DNA from 2 places in the Mesorhizobium sp. WSM3864 genome. Region 2 is predicted to be linked to the other one. Evidence: predicted binding sites of a transcription regulator. Region 2 holds the regulator's gene; the other holds the start of a gene.
The links. Region 2 encodes HrcA, which represses chaperone genes, less so after heat shock. Its sites were predicted from a motif close to GTTAGCACTCNCNNNNNGNGAGTGCTAAC; they were not measured.

Region 1 (7,401 bases), on a different contig from region 2:
ACCGATCTACGACCAGCAGGTCGTCGTCGCGGTGGTAAAGGGCGACCGCGTCCTGATCGCCGAGGCGCCCGCGTCCCCGCCCGTGCCGAAGATCGCGGCCTGCGAGGCGCTTTGGACCGCGGCCGACGCGGCTGCCCAGAAATTTCAGCAGGCCTATCAGAACTCGGACCTGAAGGACCAGCAGGCCTATGATTCCGCCAACGCCGCCTGGGAAAAAGGCGACGGCGATTATCGCGCCTGCATGGGCGAGCGCCTGCCGGGCGATCCGGGCTTCCCGGCACTGCTTGCCGAGGCCCAGCAGCTTGCTGACCGGATGACCGGGAAGTAGGCCCAGAGCGGTGAAGCGCTGAGCCGGCTACACCCTTCCCTCAGCTCGCGGCGGCTCTCATGTTGCGCCGGCGCCTCGCGGTGGGTCGCGCCGGCTCCACGATATGCCCGTTGGTGACATGCCCATTCGTCACGGGCACAACATCCTGCCGAGCCCGGGCGTCGGTCACCCTGTGCAGCCGCTCATAAGGCAGCAGCTCCTTGATGCGGGCATTCAGCGTCTCGACCTCGGCGCGCAGGTCCTCGCATTCCTGTTTCTGGATATCGAGCTGGATCTGCTCCGACGCCTGCTGCAGCGATAGCTGCGAGAGATTGGTGCTGATCACCGACAAATTCTTCTTGTCCAATTCGCTCTCGTTCCTGAGAACGGCAAGCTTCTCTTCCGCGATCTGCCGCTCGGTCACGGCGTCATTCAACTGCGCCCTCAGTCCTGTCGCCTCGGCGACCGCATCGGTCTTGTCGATGGAGGCCTGCTCGAGCCGCGATTGCAGCTCCTGGATTTCGGAGCGCAAGCCGCGCAGCTCCGCCCGGCTCCGCGCAAGCTCCGCCGCGCCATCGCTTTCGGCAATGCGGGCGGCTTCGGTTACCTCGGCAAGCTTGGCCTGCGTCGTCTCCAATGATTTCTGCAGCCGGGCCTCCTCCTTCTCGTGGCTACCGAGCTGGGCCATCAGTTCGGCAACGCGCGTGGCTTCGTTGGCGTGGGTCGCCGCGAACTCGTCGAATTTGTGCCGGGCCTCGGCCTCGCGCTTTTGCGCCTGCTCCAGCTCGATCGAAAGCCCGACCTGCTTCTCGCGCAGCAGCTTGTTCTCGACAGCGCGCCTGTCGGCTTCGACGGTCTTGGCCGTCAGGGTCTTGACGATCTCACCGAACTCAGCCTCGCGCCTGGCGCTCTCATTGCCCATCTCGACCATTTCGAGCCGCACCGCTGCAAGCGCCTCGCGCAGCGACTCCCTGTCCTGGACGAGACTTGCCTCGCGCTGCTGCCAGGCCTCGGCCGCGCCGTCGCGTTCGCGCTGCTTGCGCGTAGCGTCAAGCAATTGTTCCGACAAGGCCTTGTGTTCGGAGCCCAGAGCGGCGTTCTCCAGCTCCAGCTCATTGGCGCGCAGCGCATCGCGATGCAGGGCGTTCAGGATATCGCGCGTCATGTGGTGCGCTGTGGCGATCTCGGCCAGCCTTGACCCGATCTCCTCCAGATGACCCTGTCCGTCGCGGAAGAGTCCGGAAACGGCTTCCAAGGCGGCCAACCGTGTCTGGGTGTGCGGCGTCAGCCGGGAGGCGGAAGCCTCGGACTGAGTCTCGCCCGGCGGTTCCTCCTCGCTTGCCGCCAGGTCGGCGGCAGAATCGTATCCCGGGGAGGTCTCTTCGTCAGCCGAAAGACATTCTTCGAAAGCCTCTGCCAGATCCGACTGGAGCTCTTGAAATTCCTTGTCTACGTCCTCGGCCCGTTTGATCAGGGATTTGAAATTCATAACGGCACACCTCTTACGCTCACACCCGCCGTATTACTTAACGAATTGCTAATCTAGCCCTTAACGTTCCGTACGGGAAGCCTGACCAAAAGAAGGAAGGAATTAAGGTTATCGCGGATTTCCAGAGGCTTGCGCGGTGTTCCGTCAGCGGCATCTGCGCTCAGCGCGGTAAACGGTTAGAATGGCCTGCGTCGGCCGCACGTCATCGAGCCGCAAGCGAGCCTCTTGCGCCCGCTGCGAGCGGATCACTCGTTTGGAAAGGGAGCCGTTCCACGCTCCAGCCAGCACCCACGCCAGCGTTGGCCGTTCCATCTAGCCACGAGAGTTCCGTCATGCCGCAGGGGCCGGACCGGTCGGTCCAACCCCTGCACTGAGACATCAGCTCTTGATTTCGATACGCTTGGCCTGCGACTGCGCCTTCGCGGTCTTGGGCAGCATTACCGTCAGCACGCCGTTCTTGAAGCGGGCATCGATCTTGTCTTCTTCGATCTCGTAGCCCAGCGGGATGCGACGCTCGAAGCGGCCATAGACGCGCTCGGAGAACTGCCGCTCCTTGTCCTCCGTCTCGGAGCGCTTTTCACCCTTCAGCGTCAGCACGCCATCATCAAGCAGCACCTCGATGTCCTTCTCGTCCAGGCCCGGGACTTCGGCCGCCACCTTGATCTCCTTCTCGTTGTCGGAGATCTCAACGCTCGGCCAGCCGGCACCAAAGGCTGATACGCCGCCTAGGGATGGCAAGCCGGAACCGAAACCCCGGAAGACGTCGTCGAACAGCCGATTCACCTCGCGATGCAGCGACAGGAAAGGATCGCGTTCGCCGTCGCGGAAGACACTTGGAACCTGGTTGCCATTGTTTCGGCCCCAGGGAATCAGATCACGAACACTCATTTTTTCCTCCTTTCTGTTCATCCGGAAGACAAGGAAGCGCCGGGAACATCACCCGGCGCTTGGCGCAAAGCGCGGCGAGAAGGCTCAGGCCGCCTTGTTGTCGGCCTCGATTTTCTTTGTCGCGGCCTTTGGCGATGATTTGTCCGCCGTGATCTCGATCCGGCGCGGCTTCATTTCTTCCGGGATCTCGCGTTTGAGGTCGATTGTCAGCAGGCCGTTGACGAGGCTCGCATCGACGACCTTGACGTGATCGGCAAGCTCGAAGCGACGCTGGAATGCGCGGCCGGCAATGCCGCGATGCAGGTACTCGCCGTTATCCTCGCCTGCCTTTTGGCCAGAAACCATCAGCATGTTCTGCTCCTGGGTAATGGCCAGTTCGTCCTGGCTGAAGCCTGCCAGGGCCATGGTGATGCGGTAGTCGTCCTCGCCGCTCTTGGCGATATCGTAGGGCGGCCAGTTGTCAGCGGTTTCGATGCGGCTTGCGGTCTCGAGCGCGTTCAGCATTCGATCGAAGCCGATGCTCGACCGGAACAGGGGAGAAAAGTCGAAACTGGTTCTCATAGCTACATCCTCCATTGAGCAACATAGATACGAGGAGCGCCAAGGCAGCGGCGCTCCTTGACCTTGCCGGCCACTTCAGGCGCCGGCAGGCTCGATTTGGGAATTGATTCCTTTGCCGTCAAGAGGTCCGGGGCGCGCCCGTCAAAGCTGCATAATTTACCTTTGTTTTCACGGCGCTAGCACTCGGCTGTTGCGAGTGCCAAAAAATTTCTTGCGGCCTCTTGAAACCGGCGCGTGCAAAACCACATCCACATGCGCGAGGCCGAAAGGATCGCGAGCCCCGCTCCGGTCCTTCCGGTCCGGAGTGGAGGAACCTCTCAAAATCTGTTTGTCCCGAAGGAGAACGATATGAAGTTCCATCCATTGCATGACCGCGTTCTGGTCCGCCGCGTCGAGGCCGAGGAGAAGACGGCCGGCGGCATCATCATCCCGGACACGGCGAAGGAGAAGCCGCAGGAAGGCGAGATCATCGCCGTCGGTTCCGGCGCGCGCGACGAGAGCGGCAAGCTCATTCCCCTCGACGTCAAAGTCGGCGACCGCATCCTGTTCGGCAAGTGGTCCGGCACCGAGATCAAGCTCAACGGTGAAGACCTGCTCATCATGAAGGAAAGCGACGTGATGGGTGTGGTCGAGCAGACATCGGCGTTGGGAAAAGCGGCTTGAACCGGCCCACCCGATCCGGTGAATGAAAGCTGCCTGCTGAAGGAGTGTTCCAATGGCTGCCAAGGAAGTGAAATTCCATTCCGACGCCCGCGACCGCATGTTGCGCGGCGTCAATATTCTCGCCGACGCGGTGAAAGTCACCCTCGGCCCTAAGGGCCGCAATGTCGTCATCGACAAGTCGTTCGGCGCTCCGCGCATCACCAAGGACGGCGTCACTGTCGCCAAGGAGATCGAGCTCGAGGACAAGTTCGAGAACATGGGCGCGCAGATGGTGCGCGAGGTCGCCTCGAAAACTAGCGATATCGCCGGCGATGGCACGACCACCGCGACCGTTCTCGCCCAGGCCATCGTCAGGGAAGGTGCCAAGGCCGTTGCCGCCGGCATGAATCCCATGGATCTGAAGCGCGGCATCGACAAAGCCGTCGAGGCTATTGTTCAGGAGTTGAAGACCAACGCCCGCAAGGTGACCAGAAATGACGAGATCGCCCAGGTCGGCACGATTTCCGCCAATGGTGATGCCGAGATCGGCCGTTTCCTTGCTGAGGCGATGCAGAAGGTCGGCAACGAGGGCGTCATCACCGTCGAGGAAGCCAAGACCGCCGACACCGAGCTGGAAGTGGTCGAAGGCATGCAGTTCGATCGCGGTTATCTCTCGCCTTACTTCATCACCAATCAGGATAAGATGCGCGTCGAGCTCGAAGAGCCCTATGTGCTGATCCACGAGAAGAAGCTTTCCAACCTGCAGGCGCTGCTGCCGGTTCTGGAGGCGGTGGTTCAGTCGGCGAAGCCCCTGCTCATCATCGCGGAGGATGTCGAGGGCGAGGCGCTCGCGACGCTGGTGGTCAACAAGCTGCGCGGCGGCCTGAAGGTTGCGGCCGTCAAGGCTCCGGGCTTCGGCGACCGCCGCAAGGCCATGCTGGAGGACATCGCCATCCTCACCGGCGGCACCGCTATCAGCGAGGATCTCGGCATCAAGCTTGAGAACGTCACGCTGGAGATGCTCGGCCGCACCAAGAAAGTGGTGGTCGAGAAGGAGAACACCACGATCGTCGATGGCGCCGGCAAGAAGGAGGAGATCCAGGGCCGCGTCGCGCAGATCAAGGCGCAAATCGAGGAGACCACCTCGGACTACGATCGCGAGAAGCTGCAGGAGCGTCTGGCCAAGCTCGCCGGCGGCGTGGCTGTGATCCGCGTCGGCGGTTCGACGGAGGTCGAGGTCAGGGAGCGCAAGGACCGCGTCGACGATGCCATGCATGCGACGCGCGCGGCGGTCGAGGAAGGCATTCTTCCGGGCGGCGGCGTGGCGCTGCTCAGGGCCGCCAATGCGCTCGACGCGGTGGCTGCCGACAACCCCGACCAGAGATACGGCGTCGACATCGTGCGGCGCGCCATCGAGGCGCCGGCGCGTCAGATCGCCGAGAACAGCGGGGCGGAAGGCTCGATCATCGTCGGCAAGCTGCGCGAGAAGACCGATTTCGCCTATGGCTGGAACGCCCAGACCGGCGAATATGGCGATCTTTTCAGCCAGGGCGTTATCGATCCGGCCAAGGTCGTGCGCACCGCGCTGCAGGATGCAGCCTCGATCGCCGGCCTGCTCGTCACCACCGAGGCGATGGTCGCCGAGAAGCCGAAGAAGGAAGCGGCACCCGCCATGCCCGCCGGCGCCGGCATGGACTTCTAGGACGCTGGGGAGGCGCGGCGCCGACACAGCCAATCTCCCCCGACAGGGTTCAATCGGGGGAGATTGGTCGGCAGGGCAAAAGGGAGCGCGAGGGAAACGGCACCCTTCTGAATTGACAAGAACCGGAAAAGCGAGAAAGCACTCCGCGACAGATCGGCTGGCGGGACGCGCCCCCTTTGTCCTGTCGGACATCTCCCCTCATCGGCGGAGATTGGCAGCTTCGACACGCCGCGGCGCGACGGGCCAGAGTTACTATGTGGGAAGATTCTGAATGACGACGGATACCAAGACGACGGAAACCAGGACATTCGAGGCGGATGTCTCGCGGCTGCTGCACATGATGGTGCATTCGGTCTATTCGGACCGGGACGTCTTCCTGCGCGAGCTGATCTCCAACGGCGCGGACGCGTGCGAGAAGCTGCGCTTCGAAGCGATCACCCGTCCCGAGCTGCTGGGCGAAGACGCAAAGCCGCGCATCACCATTTCGGCGGACCCCGACAACAAGCAGCTTGCCGTCGAGGACAACGGCATCGGCATGGGCCGCGAGGAGATGGCCGAGGCTCTGGGCACCATCGCACGCTCCGGCACCCGTGCCTTCATCGAGCGCGTCGAGGCCGGCAAGGCGACTGAGGACTCGCAACTCATCGGCCAGTTCGGCGTCGGCTTCTACTCCGCTTTCATGGTGGCCGATCATGTCGATGTCATCAGCCGGCAGGCCGGCAGCGAGGAAGCCTGGCGCTGGTCTTCCGACGGCAAGGGCACCTACGAGATCGCTCCCGTGCCGCTTGCGGCAGCTCCCAGGCGCGGCACGCGCGTCGTGCTGCATCTGATGGACGATGCGAGTTCCTACACCACGCCTTACCGGCTCGAAGGGCTGGCGAAGTCGCAGTCCGGCCACGTGCCGGTGCCGATCACGCTTGTTGAGAAGCCGGGCGCCGAGCCGCGCGATATCGCCGACGGCACGGCGCTCTGGGTGAGGCCGAAGAGCGACATAAAGCCCGAGGAATATACCGACTTCTACCGCAGCATCGCCGGCCAGTATGACGAGCCGGCCGCCACCATCCACTTCCGCGCCGAGGGTCGGCACGAATACAGCGCGCTTGCCTTCGTGCCGGGCTCGCGTCCGTTCGATCTCTTCGACCAGGACCGCAAGGGTCGTATGAAGCTCTACGTGCGGCGCGTCTTCATCACCGACGATGCCGACGTGTTGCCGCGCTATCTGCGCTTCGTGCGCGGCCTGGTCGATTCCGCCGATCTGCCGCTCAACGTCTCGCGCGAGATGATCCAGGAAAACCCGCTGCTCGCCGCGATCCGCAAGGGTGTCACCAACCGCGTCCTCGGCGATCTTGGCAAACTCGCCGATAACGATGCCGAGGCCTACGCCAAGATCTGGGAGAATTTCGGCGTCGTGCTCAAGGAAGGCATCTACGAGGACTACGAGCGGCGCGAGCAGCTGCTGAAGCTCGCCCGCTTCCGCTCGACCGCTTCCGGCGAAACGCTGCGCAGCCTGGCCGATTATGTCGCCGCGATGAAGGAAGGGCAGAAGGCGATCTTCTTCATGGTCGGGGAAGACCGCGCCCGGCTCGAGGTCTCGCCGCAGCTCGAAGGGTTCCGGGCGCGCGGCATCGAAGTGCTGCTTTTGACCGATCCGGTCGACAGTTTCTGGACGACGATGGCGCCGGAATTCGACGGCAAGCCGTTCAAATCGGTGACGCAGGGCGCGGCCGAACTGTCGGAGATCCCGCTGCTCGACACCGCGTCCAAGCCGGATGCCGAAATCTCGTCCGAAATCGCGACCTTCCTGGCCTTCGT
Region 2 (7,401 bases):
CGACTCGAAAGCAAGACCGCCCGCGAGGGCATTCCTTCCCATCCGATCGCCGCCCAGCACGGGAACCGCCGCGACAAGACCGACCTGAAGCAAGGCCGTTCCGGCGGCGCGCATGCGGAAAAGGATCGCGGGAAGCACCGCCAGAAGCACGACGCCTAGAGCAGTTGCGACGCTTCGCGATCTCTCGCCTCATCCCAGGCGGAGCGAGGAGCGAAGCGCCATGCTTGGCGCCTGACGCCATTCAGCCCAGATATTTAGTGACCTTCGCCTCGAGCAGCCGCACCAGTTCCGGATCCATGAACGCATAGTTGTCCGGGATGTCGAGGCAGATCACCCGTGCCCGCATCAGGCTTGACCGGAACTTCTTCTGCAGCTTGACTCGATGCGCCTTCTCCATGACGAAGATGATCTCGGCCCACGCGACCAGCTCATGCGTCAGCGGGTTGTCCGCGTCGTGATTGGTGCCGGCCGATTCGACCTCGAGGTCGCGGCGCCTGGAAAACACCTGCTCGGCGGTGGCGCTGCGCAGGCGGTTCTGGCTGCAGACGAAGAGAACCTTTTTCACCGCGCGAGGTCTGCCACCACCGCATCGAGCACGATCATGCCGGCGGTCGTGGCGCGGAGGCGGGCGTTGCCGACCGGCGCCACCAGCCCCTCTTCCTGCAGCACCGACAATCGGTCGCTCGCCAGACTACGCCCGGCAAGCGTCTCGTAGCGCTGGAGGTCGATGCCTTCGGCCAGCCGCAGCCCCATCAATAGGAACTCGTCGGCTTCTTCGGCGCGCGTCAGCACCTCGCCGCCGGTGACGCCATGGCCCCTGGCTTCGACCAGGTTGGCCCAGGTCTCAGGCATCTTTTGCGCGACCGTCACGGTGCGGCGGCCGTCCTCGACGAAGCGGCCATGCGCGCCCGGTCCGACGCCGACATATTCGCCGTAGCGCCAATAAGTCAGGTTGTGCCGGCTTTCCGCGCCCGGCCGCGCGTGGTTGGAGATTTCGTAGGCCGGAAGCCCGTGCGCCGCGGTCACCTCCTGCGTCAGCGCGTAGAGGTCGGCGGCATGGTCGTTGTCGGGCAGGACGAATTTTCGCGCTGAGTGGAGTGCATGGAACGGCGTGCCCTCCTCGATGGTGAGTTGATAGAGCGACAGGTGGTCGGCGGCGTGGCCGATCGCCTGTTCAAGCTCTGAAGCCCAAGCCTCCGGCGTCTGGCCGGGCCGCGCATAGATCAGGTCGAAGGAGAGCCGCGGAAAGATTTCCCGCGCCAGCCCGATGGCGTGCAACGCCTCCTCGACATTGTGCAGCCGGCCGAGGAAGCGCAGGTCCTTGTCGTTCAGCGCCTGCACGCCGAGGGAGACACGGTCGACGCCGGCCGCCCGGTAACCGCGGAAGCGCTCCGCCTCGACCGAGGACGGATTGGCCTCCAGCGTCACCTCGATCCCGGCAGGCACCGTCCAGTTCTTCGCTACGGCTTCCAGAACCGCTGACACCGTTTCCGGCTTCATCAGCGACGGCGTGCCGCCGCCGAGGAAGACGCTGGTCACCTCGCGCGGCCCGGTGCGGGCGCGCATCGTCTTGAGCTCCGTCTCGAAGGCCCGCGCAAAACGCTCCTGGTCGACCGGCTGGTGGCGAACGTGGCTGTTGAAGTCGCAGTAAGGGCATTTGGCCGCGCAGAACGGCCAATGGATATAGACGCCGAAGCCGGGGCTGCGGTCGAGCGGCATGGTCTGGCCTGTCCCAATCATTTTGACCCGAGCCGCGCCGGATCCAGCCGCGCCAAATCCAAGCGGGCCTGGGCAAACTTCTGGAAGGCGCGGGCGCGGTGCGACAGGGCTGTTGCCTGGCCGGGCTTCCAGCCATGCTTTTGCTCGGCGCTCATCTCGCCAAAAGTCTTGGCGAAGCCGTTGGGCAGGAACACCGGATCGTAGCCGAAGCCGAGCGTGCCGCGCGGCGGCCAGACCAGCGTGCCTTCGGCCTCGCCGCGGTAATATTCGGCCTCGCCATCGGGAAAGGCGAGGCAGATGACGGCGACGAAACGGCCGGTGCGCTGCGCCGGCTCGGTCGCGCCGACCTCCTGCAACGCCACTTCGGTGCGCTGCATGGCCATGCCGAAATCGCGTGTGCCGTCCGCCGTCTCGGCCCAGTTGGCTGTGTAGACGCCGGGCGCCCCGTCGAGCGCGTCGACGCAGAGCCCCGAATCGTCCGACAGCGCCGGCAGGCCGGTGGCCTTGGCGGCGGCATAGGCCTTGATATAGGCATTCTCCTCGAAGGTCGTGCCGGTCTCGTCCGGTTCCGGGAGGCCGTAATCCTTGGCCGACTTCGCCTCGAAGCCGAACGGGGCCATCAAGTCGGCGAATTCGCGCAGCTTGCCTTCATTGTGGCTGGCGACGACGATCTTTTGTCCGTTCAAAGAATGCATTCAGAGACCCCAGATCCTTGGTTCGGCGAACTCGATCGAATTGCCCGAAGGGTCGCGGATATAGATCGAATGTCCGCCCTGCGGCCACTCGAAATCGCTTTCGATGGCGATGTTCTTGGCCGCCAGATGCTTGCGCCATTCGGCAATCTCGGCCGCAGTCGCGGTGAAGCAAAGATGCCCCTCGCCGACCGTGCCGTGCGGCGGCACCTTCAGCCTGGCGTCGGGCGCCGGCGGAATTTTCGTCGCCTCGGCATTGAAGATGAGCAGCACGCCGTTGCCGCAGCGGAAGAAGACGTGGCGGCCTTCGACCTTGCCCAGCGGATCCAGGCCGAGGATGTCGCGGTAGAAGGCTTCGGCAGCGGTTAGGTCTGTGACGTAGAGCGCTGATTCCAGAATCGCGGAGGGAGTCACGAAGCACCCCCCTCTGCCCTGTCGGGCAGATGGCCGGCAGGCCAGAGGGGGGTGCCTAGGCTCGGCATTCGAAAACCTACGCCACCGCCATCTGCTGCAGGCTGACCAGCCGAGAAATACCCTTCTTGGCCAGTCCCATCAGTGCCGAAAACTGCTCTTCGGAGAAGGGCTCGCCTTCCGCCGTGCCCTGGATCTCGACGATGCCGCCCTTGCCGGTCATGACGAAATTGGCGTCGGTGCCGGCCGAGGAATCCTCGAGATAATCGAGATCGATGACCGGCTGTCCGTCATGGATGCCGCAGGAGATCGCCGCGACATGGTCCTTGAGCACCTTGGAAACGCTGGCCATCTGGCGCGCTTCCATCCAGCGCAGGCAATCGTATAGCGCCACCCAGCCGCCGGTGATCGAGGCGGTGCGGGTGCCGCCGTCGGCCTGGATGACGTCGCAGTCGACGGTGATCTGCTGTTCGCCCAGCGCCTGCAGGTCGACAACGGCGCGCAACGAACGACCGATCAGCCGCTGGATCTCCAGCGTGCGGCCACCCTGCTTGCCGGCGGAGGCCTCGCGGCGCATCCGCTCGCCCGTCGAGCGCGGCAGCATGCCGTATTCGGCCGTAACCCAGCCCTTGCCGGAATTGCGCATCCAGGCCGGCACCTTTTCCTCCAGGCTCGCCGTGCACAGCACATGCGTGTCGCCGAACTTCACCAGGCACGAGCCTTCGGCATGCTTGGAGACGCCGCGCTCGAAGGAGATGGCGCGCATTTCGTCGGGCTGGCGTTTGGAGGGGCGCATTCGGCCTTCTTTCCTATCGTTTTGGATTCGTCGGCGGCTTGTAGACGCATGCGATGGATGGCGCAAAGGAAAAGGGCGCCAAGGAAACTCCGCGCAAAGGGAAAATGGCCCGGGTTGCGCCAGGGAGGCTTAAGTCTATATCTTCCAATAGGAGGTTTTTCGCTGGAATGAACAAGGCAGTCGATCCCGCATCGCAGCCGCCCGTGCTTCAGTCGCTCGACATGCGCTCGCGCGACATCTTCCGGCGGATTGTCGATTCCTATCTGCGCGACGGCGAGCCGGTCGGCTCGCGCAGCCTGTCGCGCATCCTGCCGTCGTCGCTGTCACCGGCCACCATCCGCAACGTGATGAGCGACCTCGAGCATCTGGGGCTGATCTACGCGCCGCATATCTCGGCCGGGCGCCTGCCGACCCAGACCGGCCTGCGCTTCTTCGTCGATGCCTTTATGGAGCTCGGCGATCTGTCGGACGACGAGCGCCGCGTCATCGAGGCGCAGGTGCGTGCCTCGGGCTCGGGCGCGACGCTGGAGCATATGCTGACAGAGGCCAGCCAGATGCTCTCCGGCATGTCGCGCGGCGCCGGCCTGGTGCTCGCCGCCAAGAACGAGGTGGCTCTGAAGCACATCGAGTTCATCCAGTTGGAACCCACCAAGGCGCTCGCCGTCCTCGTGTCGCAGAGCGGCGATGTCGAGAACCGCGTTGTCGACCTGCCGGCCGGTATCACCGTCTCGCAGCTGCACGAGGCCTCGAACTTCCTCAACGCCCATATCCGCGGCCGCACGCTGGCCGAGGCCCGGGTCGAGATCGCGCGCATCAAGGACGAGACCAGGGCGGCTCTCGACACGCTGTCGCAGGAACTGGTCGAGAAGGGCCTCGCGGTCTGGGCCGGCGCCGAGAGCGGCCTGCCGGCGCGCCTCATCGTGCGCGGCCGCGCCAATCTTCTGGAAAACGTCACCGCCCAGGCCGATCTCGAATTGCTGCGCCATCTGTTCGAGGATCTGGAAACGCAGGACGGACTGCTGCAGCTCCTCGACCTCGCCGAGGAAGGTCCGGGCGTGCGCATCTTCATCGGCTCGGAGAACAAGTTGTTTTCGCTGTCCGGTTCGTCGCTCGTGGTCGCGCCCTATCGCGACAAGGATGCGCGCGTCGTCGGCGCGCTCGGCGTCATCGGCCCGACGCGATTGAACTATGCCCGCATCGTCCCGATGGTCGACTATACGGCCCAGTTGATTTCGCGCATGCTGAGGTAGGCGAGCGGGAAACGTCGCAAGGAGGGTGGAAATGGCGCTGGAATCGTTCAAGGCCCAGATCAGCCTGCTGCTCGAGGAGATGGTGAACCAGCCGGAAGACGATCACGAGATCCAGGAGCTACTGCGCGAGAAGCTCAGGGAAATGCGCGCCATGGGCCTGCCGCTGCCGGCCGATCTGGTCGCGCTGGAAAAGCAGCTCGACGACGATCTGGATATCGAAGAGAGCTGAACTGCCGGCGTTTCCCGTCAAAATCCGCATGCCCGGCTTCTCTTTTGGAAAGCCTGCCCGATATTCGCTGTCTGGTTGCTGATGCACGTTGGCGAATAACGGAGAACAGCATGATACGCATTGCCGGCCTTGCCGCCCTCGCTTTGTTCCTGGCCTCCGGCGCCGTCGCGCAGCAGGCCGACCAGCCCCTGCTCACCGGCAAAAAGGCCTTCGGTGACTGGAAGGCCGACCGGCCCGGCGTGCGGCGCCTCATCAGGCCCGACGATCTCCCGAAGCCGAATGTCGCCGAATCCGCCTCGAACGGCGGCGGTGTCACCGATCGCCCCGAGGATGCCACGCCAGCCCTCCCACTCGGCTTTTCGGCCGAACTGGTGGCTTCGGGCATCAGCAGCCCGCGTGTCGTGCGCACGGCGCCGAACGGCGATCTCTTCGTCGCCGACAGCAGGGCGAACCAGGTCCGCGTCTATCGACTGGCCGAAGGCAGCGCCAAGCCCGCCGAGAAGTCGGTCTTTGCCAAAGGCCTGACCCGGCCCTACGGCATCGCCTTCTATCCGCCGGGCGACAAGCCGCAATGGGTCTATGTCGCCAACAGCAACAGCGTCGTCCGCTTTGCCTATCGCGACGGCGACCTCAAAGCTTCGGGCAAGCCCGAAACGATCGTCTCGGACATCCCGTCGAGCCATCACTGGACGCGCGACATCGCCTTTTCGCCCGACGGCAAAACGCTCTATCTCTCGGTCGGCTCGGGCTCGAATACCGCGGAGGGCATGGGAGCGAGGCCGAAGGGCGGCGTCGAAGAATGGGCGAGATCGGCACCGCTCGGCGCTACCTGGGGCGCGGAGGAAGGCCGAGCGGATGTGCTCGCTTTCGATCCTGACGGCAAGAACCGCAGGATGGTCGCCACCGGCCTGCGCAACTGCTCGGGCATGACGGTGCAGCCGGCCACGGGCGCGCTCTGGTGCGTCGTCAACGAACGCGACGAGCTCGGCGACAACGTGCCTTTCGAATATGCGACTGCCGTCAAGGAGGGAGCCTTCTATGGCTGGCCCTGGTACTATATCGGCGACAACGAGGATCCGCGCCACAAAGGCGCGCGGCCCGATCTCGCCGGCAAGGTCACGGTGCCGGACGTGCTGATCCAGGCACATTCGGCGCCGCTCAACATCGCCTTTTACGAGGGCGGCAACTTCCCGGCCGACTATAAGGGCGACGCCTTCGTCACCCTGCACGGCTCGTGGAACCGCAATGTCCGCACCGGCTACAAGGTGGTGCGGCTGAAGTTCAAGGACGGCAAGCCGACCGGCGAGTATGAGGATTTCGCCACCGGCTTCGTCATCGCGGACGATGCGGTCTGGGGCCGGCCGGTCGGTGTCGCGGTGGCGAAGGATGGATCGCTGATCCTGACCGAGGACGGAAACGGCACGATATGGCGCGTCACCTACGGCGACGGCCGGTCCTGAAGCGGCGCTGGTGCAACCGAATCCGGCCGCAAGGCAATTAACGCCGCCCCGACGCCGTGGTAGGAGGCCGCCGCTCTGGATCCCGATCTCGGGATAGCGTTGGGTTCAAACCATGACACTGACAGGATTTCTCGCCTACAGCGCCGCCCTCGGCGTCGCCGCCGCCATTCCAGGCCCCGGCGTGACTGCGCTTGTTGCCCGCGCGCTCGGCTCCGGCTTCCGTTCGTCGCTGGCTATGTCGTTCGGTCTCATGCTCGGCGACATTACCTACCTCACCGCCGTCGTGCTTGGCCTCGCCTTCGTCGCCCAGACCTTCGGCATGGTGTTTCTCGCCATCAAATGGGCGGGCGTCGCTTATCTCGCCTTCCTTGCCTGGCGCTTCTGGACGAGCGGCATCTCGCCCGAAACGGTCGAGGCGCGGAAGAGCAAGAGCGGCCTGGCGTCGAGCTTCATCGCCGGGCTGACGGTGACGCTCGGCAACCCGAAGACGATGATCTTCTATCTCGCCATCACGCCGACCATCGTCAATCTGAAGACGATCACGCCGGCCGACTACGGTATCCTCGTCGCGCTGACCGTCGTCGTCCTGTTCGTGGTGCTGGTCCCCTATCTGGCGCTGGCTGCCAAGGCGCGCTGGTTCCTGAAGTCGCCGCGCGCGCTGAAGGTGCTGAACCGCACCGCCGCCGGCTTCATGATGGGAGCGGCAGCCGCCATCGCGGCCCGTCAATAAGGCCCATTCTCAACCGGCCCCCATTTCGGGGAAAGCGTCCCCAAAACGGGCCGATCCAAAAAATGCATTTCCGGCGCGGGGAGGTTTTCAGCAATCGCCCCACTCGGAAATTTT

Region 1: groES (co-chaperone GroES) is a predicted target of HrcA. The motif match lies at 3,421-3,449, and genes of this name have one in related genera.

What each region holds. Positions count from the first base shown of each region.
Region 1 is NZ_NSGD01000010.1:166,188-173,588, forward strand. It holds gene CK215_RS20970 (hypothetical protein) at 1-328, shown strand, start outside; gene CK215_RS20975 (hypothetical protein) at 369-1,796, opposite strand; gene CK215_RS20980 (Hsp20/alpha crystallin family protein) at 2,175-2,684, opposite strand; gene CK215_RS20985 (Hsp20 family protein) at 2,769-3,245, opposite strand; gene groES (co-chaperone GroES) at 3,594-3,908, shown strand; gene groL (chaperonin GroEL) at 3,961-5,589, shown strand; gene htpG (molecular chaperone HtpG) at 5,861-7,401, shown strand, end outside.
Region 2 is NZ_NSGD01000008.1:37,386-44,786, reverse strand. It holds gene CK215_RS17895 (hypothetical protein) at 1-159, shown strand, start outside; gene CK215_RS17890 (low molecular weight protein tyrosine phosphatase family protein) at 242-565, opposite strand; gene hemW (radical SAM family heme chaperone HemW) at 562-1,740, opposite strand; gene rdgB (RdgB/HAM1 family non-canonical purine NTP pyrophosphatase) at 1,737-2,414, opposite strand; gene CK215_RS17875 (VOC family protein) at 2,415-2,825, opposite strand; gene rph (ribonuclease PH) at 2,902-3,618, opposite strand; gene hrcA (heat-inducible transcriptional repressor HrcA) at 3,786-4,868, shown strand; gene CK215_RS17860 (hypothetical protein) at 4,900-5,097, shown strand; gene CK215_RS17855 (sorbosone dehydrogenase family protein) at 5,208-6,557, shown strand; gene CK215_RS17850 (LysE family translocator) at 6,670-7,287, shown strand.